2 regions of the Achromobacter sp. ESBL13 genome follow, and region 2 is predicted to be linked to the other one. Evidence: riboswitches for the same ligand, from Rfam matches in the RefSeq annotation. Region 2 holds a riboswitch; the other holds the start of a gene.
What was found. Region 2 has a riboswitch for glycine ahead of V6F88_RS08345 (D-amino acid dehydrogenase). Riboswitches for the same ligand answer to the same signal wherever they lie in the genome.
Positions count from the first base shown of each region.

Region 1 (6,027 bases), on a different contig from region 2:
GCCGGGCCGCGACCTGGCCGAAGAATTGCTGGCGTCCAAGTCGGGCAACCGGCAGCAACTGCATACCGTGCTGGCGGGCCTGTGGCCCAAGCGCCTGGCCGACCGCTGGCTGCATCTGGCGGAGCAGGGCGGCAAGCCCGGCCTGGCCGCGATGCGCCTGGCCGACGCGCCGGACAAAACGCTGCGGGCCTTGGCGCAAGACATCCATCAATGGACGCTGGTGCCCAGCGGCACCGCCGGCTACAAAAAGGCCGAGGTGATGCGCGGCGGCGTCGATACACGCGGCCTGGACCAGAAATCCATGCAGGCCAAGACTACGTCCGGCCTGTATTTCATTGGTGAAGCCGTGGATGTGACCGGCTGGCTGGGCGGCTACAACTTCCAATGGGCCTGGGCATCCGGCGTGGCCTGCGGCAAGGCGCTGTAGGCGCGCTGTCTTCAACGAAGCAATGGCGCGGTGATGGCGCACAAGAAACGCCGCGATTGTTTTATCAAATAAAAATACATATCATTTGTGTTTCCCGTTTCGGAGACGCTCATGCCCTATACCCTGCCGACGCTGCCCTACGCCTACGACGCCCTGGAGCCTCACATCGACGCCATGACGATGGAGATTCACTACAGCAAGCATCATCAAACCTATGTGACCAGCCTGAATGCGGCGCTGGATGGGGCGGGCATCAGTACCGACGAACCTGTTGAAACCCTGGTGGCCCGGCTGGATCAACTGCCCGAGGCCGTCCGTGGCGCGGTACGCAACCATGGCGGCGGCCACGCCAACCACAGCTTGTTCTGGTCCGTGATGTCGCCCCAGGGCGGCGGTGAACCCGATGGCGCGCTGGCCGCCGCTATCGAATCCGAACTGGGTGGCCTGGCTGCCTTCCGCGAGGCCTTCACCAAAGCGGCCCTGACCCGCTTCGGCAGCGGCTGGGCCTGGCTCTCGGTCACGCCCGCCGGCAAGCTGGTGGTGGAAAGCAGCGCCAACCAGGACAGCCCGCTGATGCAGGGCAACACGCCGATCCTGGGCCTGGACGTCTGGGAACACGCCTATTACCTCAAGTACCAAAACCGTCGCCCTGAATACATTGGCGCCTTCTACAATGTCGTGAATTGGCCCGAGGTGGCTCGCCGTTATGCGGCCGCAAAGGGTTAAGCCCGCTTTGTGATGGAGGCATCGGCCCCATGAACACATTCAGCCGTCACCGCGTGCGTCCCGCGGCCACCAGCATCAGCGTCTGGACCCTGGCCGTGCTGGTGTCCTGCCTGGCGATGCACCAGCTGTGGGCCTACCTGGACGTGCGCGCGCCGCACGTCGCCGATGCCCTGCTGGGCGGGCTGGTGGCGGCGGGCGCCACCGCGCTGGGCACCGTGCCCATCCTGTTCGCCCGCACCATCCCGCAAAAGGTCCAGGACAGCATGTTCGGCTTCGGCGCGGGCGTGATGCTGGCGGCCAGCGCGTTTTCGCTTGTGGCGCCGGGCATCGAGGCGGCCGAAAGGCAGGGCATGGGCCCCTGGGGCGCCGGGCTGACGGTGGGGGCGGCCATCCTGCTGGGCGCGGCGGTGCTGCTCATCATGGACCGCACGCTGCCGCACGAACACTTCATCAAGGGACGCGAAGGCATCGAGGCGCGCCGCATGCGGCGCGCCTGGTTGTTTGTCATCGCCATCACCTTGCACAACCTGCCCGAAGGCCTGGCCATCGGGGTCGGCTACGCGGGGGGCGACCCGGTGGCGGGCACCGCCCTGGCCACGGGCATCGCGATCCAGGACATTCCCGAGGGGATGGTCGTTGCGGTGGCGCTGCTGGCCGCCGGCTATAAGCGGGCCTTCGCCGTGGCGCTGGGCATGTTGTCGGGTCTGGTCGAGCCGCTGGGCGCGGTGCTTGGCGCCGCCATCGTCGGCTGGTCCGTCTTGCTGCTGCCCTGGGGGCTGGGCTTTGCGGCGGGCGCCATGCTGTTTGTGATCAGCCACGAAATCATTCCCGAATCGCACCGCAAGGGGCACGAGGTCTACGCCACCTGCGGGCTGATGCTGGGCTTTGTGCTGATGATGCTGCTGGACACGGCGCTGGGCTAGTTCCGGCGCTGGCGCCACGCTTGGCGCGCGTTCCCGGCAGCGGTTTACCAAGGGGCCGGGCCCCGAAATCGCGCTTTTCCGGTGCTTGTTTTCGTTGTATGCTTGGCGCCGCTGTCACGCATGTTTGCGGGAGAGAGCGCCCCTGCCAGCAGGGTCGCCGCCGAAGGCGCAATTCGCCCAGAATCGCTCAGGTAACCGATATCGCACATGCTTGCCCCGTCCCGGTTTTACCGTGTGGATGCGGCAAAACAGTACTCTGGAGAGACCTGGCGCCGCCCCGAATTCGGGACACAGCGAGCAGCCCAGGCGCCGAAGGTGCAAACCCGCCACGCGCGGGGCAACTCTCAGGCAAAAGGACAGAGGGGCGGAAGATTCAGCCGATGCCGTGCGGGCGCAGTCCGCTTGTCACGACCGGCATTCCGTAACCCTGGCAAGCCATTGCCGTCCCGGAGTTTCCGCGCATGTCCGCAACCCTGAAACGCACCCCGCTGGCCGACGAACACATCGCCTCCGGCGCCCGAATGGTCGATTTCGGCGGCTGGGACATGCCCTTGGCCTACGGCTCGCAGCTTGAGGAACACCACGCGGTGCGCCAGGATGCGGGCATGTTCGACGTGTCGCACATGCTGAATGTCGACGTCTCCGGCCCGGACGCCTACGCCTTCCTGCAACGCCTGGTCGCCAACGACGTCGCCAAGCTGACCGTGCCGGGCAAGGCGCTGTATTCGTGCATGCTGAACCCGCAGGGCGGCGTCATCGACGACCTGATCATCTATTTCTTTGCCGCTGACGAATGGCGCGTGGTCGTCAACGCCGGCACCGCCGACAAAGACGTGGCCTGGATGCAGCGCGTGAAGCAGGCCGGCAATTTCGATGTCACCATCACCCCGCGCCGCGATCTGGCCATGGTGGCCGTGCAGGGCCCGAACGCCCGCGCCAAGGTCTGGGCCGCCCGCCCGGCCTGGCAAGCCGCCTCCGAAGCGTTGACGCCGTTTGTCGCCGCCCGCGTGGGCGACGACACGCTGGTCGCCCGCACCGGCTACACCGGCGAAGACGGCTTTGAAATTGTCCTGCCCGCCTCTGACGTCGTGCAACTGTGGCGCGACCTTGCCGCCCAGGGCGTGCGCCCGGCGGGCCTGGGCGCGCGTGACACGCTGCGCCTGGAAGCCGGCATGAACCTGTATGGCCAGGACATGGACGAGCTGACCCAGCCCGACCAGGCCGGCCTGACCTGGACCGTGTCGCTCAAGAACGCCGAGCGCCGCTTCATCGGCCGCGAGGCGCTGGAACAATTCGCCACCCACGCCGCCTTTGTCGGCCTGAAGCTGCAAGAGCGCGGCGTGATGCGCGCCCACATGGCCGTGCGCTGCGCGCAAGGCACGGGCGAACTCACTAGCGGCACCATGTCGCCCACGCTGGGCGTGTCGATCGGCTTTGCCCGCCTGCCGCAAGGCGTGCGTCCGGGCGACACGGTCGAAGTCGACATCCGCGGCAAATGGGTGCCCGCCCTGGTCTGCAAGCTGCCCTTCGTGCGTAACGGCAAAGCCGTCGAACACTCGTAAACTCGAAGCTTCGCGCGAACGGCCTTGCCAGTTGATGCACACGCCGCTCGCACGAGGCGCGCAACACCATTCATCTACCCGCATTCCCTAGAGGATTTCCCATGAGCCTGCCCACCGATCGCAAGTACACCCAGTCCCACGAATGGGTCAAAGCTGAAGGCGACGTGTTCGTCGTCGGCATCACCGATACCGCCCAGGACCAATTGGGCGACCTGGTTTTTGTTGGCGACGTCAAGGTTGGCGCCAAGTTGAACGCAGGCGAAACCGCCGGCGTGGTCGAGTCGGTCAAGGCCGCCTCGGACATCTACGCACCCGTCAACGGTGAAATCGTTGCCTTCAACGACGAGCTGGAAAACAACCCCAGCCTGATCAACGAATCGGCCTTCACCACCTGGATCTTCAAGATCAAGCCGGTCAACGCCGCCGATGCCGACAAGCTGCTGGACGCCGCCGGCTACGAAGCCGTCGCCAACGGCTAAGAAGCCGGTTCGAGCCGGGCGCGCCGACCTCGTGGCGCGCCGGCCTGATGCACCACCACCCGAGAGTCCCCATGTCGCGCGCCCTAGACACCCATACCGACTTCATTCCCCGCCACATCGGCCCGTCCGACGCCGACCAGGCCGCCATGCTCCAAGTAATTGGCAGCCCCAGCCTGGACGCCCTGATCGACGAAGTCGTTCCCGCCAAGATCCGCAGCCAGGCCCCCCTGGCGCTGCCGCCGTCGCGCAGCGAAACCGACGTGCTGGCTGAACTGAAGCAGATCGCGGGCCGCAACAAGGTCTATCGCAACTACATCGGCCAGGGCTACTACGGCACGCAGACGCCCAACGTCGTGCTGCGCAACATTCTTGAGAACCCCGCCTGGTACACGGCCTACACGCCTTACCAGCCCGAGATCTCGCAAGGCCGCCTTGAAGCCCTGCTGAACTACCAGACCATGGTCGCCGACCTGACCGGGCTGGACATCTCCAACGCCTCGCTGCTGGACGAAAGCACGGCCGCCGCCGAAGCCATGACGCTGGCCCGCCGTGGCGCCAAGTCCCAAAGCCCGGTGTTCTTCATTTCGCGCCACGTGCATCCGCAGACCATCGAAGTCGTGCGCACGCGCGCCGAAGGCCTGGGGTTGGAAATCACCGTGGGCGACGAAGCCCAGGGCCTGCCGGAATGCTTCGGCGTGCTGCTGCAATACCCGCACAGCACCGGCTCGGTGTCCGACTACCGCAAGCTGGCAGAAGCCGCCCACGCGCAAGGCGCCGTGGTCGCCTGCGCCACCGACCTGTTGGCGCTGGCCCTGTTGGCCGCCCCGGGCGAGTGGGGCGCGGACATCGCCATCGGATCGGCGCAACGCTTTGGCGTGCCGTTCGGTTTTGGCGGCCCGCACGCCGGCTTCATGGCCTGCAAGGATTCGTTCAAGCGCAACATGGCCGGCCGCCTGGTTGGCGTGTCGAAAGACGCCCAAGGCAACCCGGCAATGCGCCTGGCGCTGCAAACGCGCGAACAGCACATCCGCCGCGAGAAGGCCACGTCCAACATCTGCACCGCGCAGGTGCTGCTGGCCGTGATGGCCGGCATGTATGCGGTGTGGCATGGCCCCGAAGGCATCCGCCGCATCGCGCAGCGCGTGCAGCGCAGCACCACCATCTTGCGCGGTGAACTCATCAAGCTGGGCGTGAAGGTGGTCAACGACACGTTCTTCGACACGCTGCTGCTGGAAACGGGCGCCGCCACCCCGGCCATCCTGACGGCCGCCGAGTGCGAGCACGTCAACCTGCGCCGCGTCGATGGCGCGCGCCTGGCCGTGTCGCTGGACGAAACCGTCACCGTCGCCGACCTGCAAGCGCTGGTCAACGTGTTTGCCGCCGGCCTGGAACGCGATGATGTCGAACTGGACATCGATGCACTGGACGCGGCCGCCGCCGGCGGCATTCCCGCATCGGTCGCGCGCGAAAGCGCCATCCTGAAGCACCCCGTCTTCTCCAGCGTGCAATCCGAAACCGACATGCTGCGCTACCTGCGCAAGCTGGCCGACAAGGACCTGGCGCTGGACCGCACGATGATCCCGCTGGGTTCGTGCACCATGAAGCTGAACGCCACGGCCGAGATGATCCCCATCACCTGGCCCGAATTCGCGCTGATCCACCCGTTTGCGCCCGCCTCGCAAAGCCAGGGCTACAACGAACTGATCGACCGCCTGTCCGCCGCCCTGTGCGAAATTACCGGCTACGACAACATCAGCCTGCAACCCAACTCGGGCGCGCAAGGCGAATACGCCGGCCTGCTGGCCATTCGTGGCTACCACCAGGCCAACGGCCAGCATCAGCGCAATGTCTGCCTGATCCCGGCCTCGGCCCACGGCACCAACCCCGCGTCGGCCCAACTGGCCGGCATG
Region 1 covers NZ_JAZEVT010000002.1:1,162,564-1,168,590, forward strand. The annotation lists gene V6F88_RS14110 (NAD(P)/FAD-dependent oxidoreductase) at 1-427, shown strand, start outside; gene V6F88_RS14115 (superoxide dismutase) at 539-1,153, shown strand; gene V6F88_RS14120 (ZIP family metal transporter) at 1,183-2,076, shown strand; glycine riboswitch at 2,194-2,290, shown strand; glycine riboswitch at 2,323-2,446, shown strand; gene gcvT (glycine cleavage system aminomethyltransferase GcvT) at 2,538-3,638, shown strand; gene gcvH (glycine cleavage system protein GcvH) at 3,740-4,117, shown strand; gene gcvP (aminomethyl-transferring glycine dehydrogenase) at 4,189-6,027, shown strand, end outside.
Region 1: it holds a riboswitch for glycine, as region 2 does, so the genes downstream of both, gcvT (glycine cleavage system aminomethyltransferase GcvT) here and V6F88_RS08345 (D-amino acid dehydrogenase) in region 2, are expected to answer to the same signal.

Region 2 (6,027 bases):
CGCCATGCAGCGCGTTCGCCTGTGCGGACGCGACGAAGCCCAGGCCGACCTGCAACGCGCGCGCATCGTCTTCGAAGCCGTGCCGGAACGCCTGGACGCCAAGCGCGACACCTTCGCCTGGCTGGGCCGGGTGTGCGCGGCAGACACCGTCATAGCGTCAACCACGTCCACGTTTCTGGTGACCGAGCTGGCCGAACTGATGCCGGGCGCCGAGCGTTTTTTGAATGCGCACTGGCTCAACCCCGCCTATCTGATTCCTCTGGTTGAAGTCAGCGCCGGGCCTCGCACCGCCGATGCCGCCCTGCAAGCGTTGCTTGCCGTGCTGCGCCAAGCCGGCAAGACGCCCGTGCAATGCGCGCCCACAGCCGGCTACATCGTGCCGCGCATCCAGGCGCTTGCCATGAACGAGGCCGCGCGCATGGTCGAGGAAGGCGTGGCCAGCGCCGAAGATATCGACACTGCCGTGCGCCTGGGATTCGGGCTGCGGTTTTCGGTGTTGGGCCTGTTGGAGTTCATCGACTGGGGCGGCGGCGACATCCTGTACTACGCATCGCGCTACCTGGAAGCCGAGATCGGCCCGCGCTTTGCATCGCCTGCTGTCATTGCCCAAAACATGGAGCAAAACCGCAACGGCCTGCGCGATGGCAAGGGCTTTTACGACTACGCCGACAGGGACGTGGACGCCTACAAGATGCAGCGCCTGGGCCAGCTGTGCAAAAGGCTGGAGGTGATGGGGTTATTGCCGCGCTTTGACGGGGCGCGCACGTTGCCGGGCGCTGACGGCTGAGGGCGGCAAGGGCTAGCAAGAGGCCAGCAAGAGGCCAGCAAGAGGCCAGCAAGGGGGCCGGGTACGCCGCTTGCCCTTCTCAGTTCGCTTGCGCGGGGGCGTCGGGTTGCGATCCCGGTTGCGATCCCGGTTCCGTCTCCGCCGCCGTTTCCTCTTCAAGAATGCGATACGCCAGACGCACGCGGGCTTCGTTCGGAATATTTCGATTCGCCAGGATCACCACGCCGATTTTCCTGGACGGCACAAATGCCACGTAGGCGCCAAAGCCGTTGGTGGAACCCGTCTTGTTTATCCACGCATCAGCACGCGGCGGCTGCGGCGGGGTCAAGGCCTTGGCCGGGTGGTTCTGGCTGTTCAACGTGCCGGCGTTCGCTGCCAACAGCGCGTTCAGCGTCACCGGATACGCCAGTTGTTCCCAGGCCAGGTCCTGCGTCATTCCGCCCACGTCGTAGTAGCCCACATGCGTATCGGCCAAGGCCTTGGACACTACGGGGTCGGCGATGACGGCCTTGGCGATCTTCGCATCGCGGGCGGCCTTGGCGCTGAATTGCGCGGGCGCTGACGCCACGCCCATGTTCGCGTCCACAAAGCGGATCAGGTCGCTGGCGCTGGTCTTGACGCCGTAGGCTTCGTCGGCCAGCACGCCCGGGTTCACGCGCACCGGCGCGTTCTGTTTGTTGTAGCCCTGTGCGTAGTCGCCCATCCTGGCGGCCGGCACGTGAATATAGGTGTCGGCCAGGCCCAGCCTGGGCAACAGCGTCTTCTCCATGGCCTGCGCATAAGGCTGGCCCAGGCTCTTGGCCGCCACCACGCCCAACATGCCGATGCTGGGGTTGGCATAGGTGCGGTACGTGCCCGGGGCGTAGCGCGGGGTCCACGCGCACAGGTAGGCCATCAACTGGGCGTTGTCCCGCACCGCGTCGGGCACTTGCAGCGGGAAGCCGCCAGCCGTGTGCGTGCCCAGGTGGATCAGGTTCAGCTTGGCGAACTCCGTGCCTTGCAGGGCGGGCACAAAGCGCGCCGGGCTGTCGGTCAGCGACAGCTTGCCCAACGCCTGGGCATAAGTCGCCAACGTGGCGGTAAACGTCTTGCTGATCGAGCCCACCTCAAACAGCGTGTCACGGCTGACAGGCGCCTGCGTTTGCAAAGAGGCCACGCCATAGCTGCGGAATTCGTGTCGCCCTTCACGCGTAACGGCAATGGCCAGGCCCGCCACGTCGTACTCGCGCATCAGCGCATGCACGGCGTCGTTGATGTCGGCGCCGGGGGCCACGGGTTCGGCTGCGGCCAACGAAAACACGGCGCCGCCGGCCATCACGGCCAGGGCTTGCAAAACAGCGCGTCGCGCGGCGTGAAAGCTCATTCCTATCGTCCTATTTCAATTCACGCCAGCCCAACGGCGCAGGCGACATAGTACTAACCCTGAAGCAAATGCGACATGAACTTAGCTATTCTGTACGCCGTCGATTCAAAACCGCGCAGAAGAGACCGGCCCTTGCGGCCGGCGCCGACGGAGCAACCGCCCCGGAAACTCTCAGGCAACAGGACTGCGCGCGTGTAGACAATCTGGAGAGAGGCGCCGTGCGCGCCCACCGAAGGGGAACCCGCCGCCCGCGCGGGTGAAACTCTCAGGTACCAAAGACAGATGGGGTGCCGCGTCCACATTGGTCGCGGCCACCTTGCCTGGAGCCACCATGCCCCGCATCGCCATCATTGGCGCCGGTATCACCGGCGTCACGTCCGCCTATGCCCTGTCGAAGCTGGGATACGCGGTCACCGTCTACGACCGCCAGCGCTATCCCGCCATGGAAACGTCGTATGCCAACGGCGGCCAGTTGTCCGCCAGCAACGCCGAAGTCTGGAACAGTACGGCCACCATCATCAAGGGCCTGCGTTGGATGTTGCGCAAAGACGCGCCGCTGTTGCTGAACCCCCGCTTCAGCTGGCACAAGTATTCGTGGCTGGCGCAGTTCATGGCGCAGATTCCGCACTACCGTGACAACACCATCGCCACCACGCGGATGGCCATCGAAGCGCGCCAGCATCTGTTCGACATGGCCGAGGCCGAAGGCATCGACTTCGACCTGGAGCGCCGGGGCATCCTGCACATCTACCATGACGCCGACAGCTTCAAGGCCGCGCACCGCGCCAACGCGCTGCTGCAAGCCGGCGGCCTGGACCGCTATGCAGTCACCGCCGACGAAGCGCGCGCTATCGAACCCGCCATGCAAGCCGGATGCCACGGCGGTTTCTACACCCCGTCGGACGCCACCGGCGACATCCACAAGTTCACGCGCGGCCTGGCCCGGGCATGCCAGCGCCGTGGCGTCACGTTCGTGCACGATGCCGACATCGACAACATCCAACGCCACGACCGCCCTTACGTGCTGGACATCCGTCGCGACGGCGGCACGCAGCGCGATCGACACGAGGCGGACGCCATCGTCGTGTGCGCAGGCGCGGCCAGCAGGAAATTTGCCCGCCTGCTGGGCGATTCGATCAACATCTATCCGGTCAAGGGCTATTCGATCAGCGTGCACCTGGACGACGCCGACAGCCAGGGCGCCGCGCCGCGCGTCAGCCTGCTGGATGAAGCCGCGAAGATCGTCACCAGCCGCCTGGGGGACCGCTTCCGCGTGGCGGGCACGGCCGAATTCAACGGCTTCAACATGGACATCCGAGCCGAGCGCGTGCAGCCGCTGATCGACTGGACGCGCAAGCACTTTCCCAATATCAATACCACGCGCGTCGTGCCGTGGTGCGGCCTGCGCCCCATGACCCCCAACATGATGCCGCGCGTGGGGCCGGGCAAGCGTCCGGGGGTGTTCTACAACACCGGGCACGGGCATCTGGGGTGGACGTTGTCAGCCGCGACGGCGCAGGTGCTGGCGCAAAGCGTCAGGGCGGTGCTGCCGGCGCCACCAGCAACGTATAGGGGTTGATGGCGCCGCCGTCGTAGATGCCGTAATGCAAATGCGGCGGCGTGCCTTGCGCGTTGCCGGTGTTGCCGACGTAGCCCAGTACGTCTCCGGGCGCCACCAGTTGCCCCCGTTGAATATCGGCGTAGCCATCCAGGTGCGCGTAGTAATGCCGCTGGCGTCCGGGGCCCAGCACCCACACGACCTGACCGCCCAGGTTGTTCGTGCCCACCTGCATGACCACGCCTTCCGTGGTGGACAGCACAGGCGTGCCCCGCGCGGCGAAGATGTCGATGCCCTCGTGTTGGCGGCCGCCCGCCCGGGCCGCGCCCCAGGTGTCGGCCAACCGTCTGGCGGACACGCCCTGTACCGGCACGGGCAAGGACGTCGGCGCTTGCTGCCAGGCCAGCCGGGCCATATGCCAGGGTGCGCGCGCGGCGTCGGGCAGGCGCGGCCATGCCCAGGCAGCAAGCCAGATCAATAAGCCCAGGACGACAAGGCGGCGAAGGAAGCGCAATACAGGATCAACGGTCATGCAAGGTTCGACGGCGGGTATGCCGAGGGGTTCCCGAGGGGCTGTCCCGCCGGCAGTCAATATCGCGTGCCGTAGCCTTCTAGACGAACATCAGGCAAACCGGTGTCGGTGCCTGCGCCGCCACCTGCATGTCGCTTAAATGCCCGGTTGCCGCATCGATGCGCAAGCGCAGGATGGAATCGCCCTTTTGGTTCAGCGCGTACAAGCTGCCCCCGTCTGGCGCCAGGGTGAGTGCGCGGGGGAAGCGCAGCCCGTCAGTCCAGGTTTGCACGCGGCTTAATGCGCCGTCTTTGGCGACGGCAAAGACGGCGATGCTGTCGGCTTGCGGGTGGTCGTTATCGACGCGGCGGGTGGATGCGTACAGGAAGCGCCCAGAGGGGTGGATGAGCAATGCCGCCGCGTTGCCCGCGCCGGTGAATCCGGGTGGTGTGGCAGCTACGTGGTGGCGCTGCGCCAGCACGCGGCCGGCGCGGGCGTCGTAGCCAAAGCATGCGATAGAGGCGTCAAGCTCGTTCAAGACATATAACAGCGCGCCATCGGGATGCAGCGCAAGATGGCGTGGCCCGCTGCCCGCGGGCAGCGTCGTGCGTTCGGACAGCGCCAGCTTGCCGTCCTTGAACGTGAACAGGTTGATGCGATCGCTGCCCAGGTCGGTAGCCAGGACGCGCTGGCCGGTGGAGTCGAACAGCACCATGTGCGGGTGCGCGGATTGTTGTTCGGGGCGCGGACCCGAGCCGGTTTCCTTGACGATGCCCGACACTTCACCCAACGCGCCGTCGGCCTGGATGGGCAGCACGTTGTAGGTGCCACCCCCGTATTGCGCGGTGACAAGGTAGCGGCCATCCGGGGATGCGGCGAGGTACGCAGGCGCGGTGCTGGATAGCGACAAGGGCTGCCGGTTCAAAAAGCGCAGGCTGCCGTCAGCCGGGTCGATCGCATAGGATTCGGCCGTGCCTCGGGCCAGGCCTTCCCATTGATCGATCTCGTTGATGGCGTAAAGAAAGCGTTGCGTGGGGTGTACGGCCAGGTAGGACGGATTGTCGCTTTCCATCACCTGGATCAGATGCCAGCCACCCTGCGGGCGCAGCGCATAGGCATGTATGCCGCGCGATGGCGGCCCGCCGGCAGTGCCGCCGGGCGCGTCGCGGGTATAGGTACCCACATAGGCGTAGCGGGCATCGGCGCGGGCGGTCGTGGCGCCCATGGCCGACAGCCAGGGCCCCGCCGCGCTGGCCGCCGACAAGCCTCCGGCGAACTGGATGAAGGATCTGCGGGGAGCACTGGATAGGGAATTCATGGCGAAATCCGGCAAGGCGGGCGGCGCGTCATGACGGGCGCACCGACATCGCGTGGTGAAAGACGTTGTTGGGATCGTAGCGGCGCTTGACCTCTTGCAGGAAAGGATAAAGCCCGCCGTCGCCGTAGTACAACCGTGGCCAGAACGGGTACGCCAGCATGTCGCTGTCGGGGTAATTGATGTAGCACCCTTCGTAGCGGTCGCCGGGATACGGCGTGCCGGCGTGTTCGGGCCGGGCCGCCGGGTCGGTATATACATCGCGATAGAAATCCGCCATCCAGCGTACGTGCAGGGGGTCGTGGTCGGCGTGGTTCCAGTACGTTTGGTATTGCAGCTTCATGGTGGACGCGCGCTGGTGCACGGCGGTGTCGCGCAGGCGGTCCGGCTGGTTGACGGCGCCCCCGTACGAATCCACCTGCAACAGCGACTGGCGCAGGTCGGCGCCAGGGACGTCGCGCGTCAGGTGGGCGTGGATGCGCGCCGCTTCGTG
Region 2 covers NZ_JAZEVT010000001.1:1,875,229-1,881,255, forward strand. The annotation lists gene V6F88_RS08335 (3-hydroxybutyryl-CoA dehydrogenase) at 1-787, shown strand, start outside; gene ampC (class C beta-lactamase) at 867-2,150, opposite strand; glycine riboswitch at 2,257-2,347, shown strand; gene V6F88_RS08345 (D-amino acid dehydrogenase) at 2,482-3,729, shown strand; gene V6F88_RS08350 (M23 family metallopeptidase) at 3,686-4,240, opposite strand; gene V6F88_RS08355 (lactonase family protein) at 4,320-5,537, opposite strand; gene V6F88_RS08360 (FAD-binding oxidoreductase) at 5,566-6,027, opposite strand, start outside.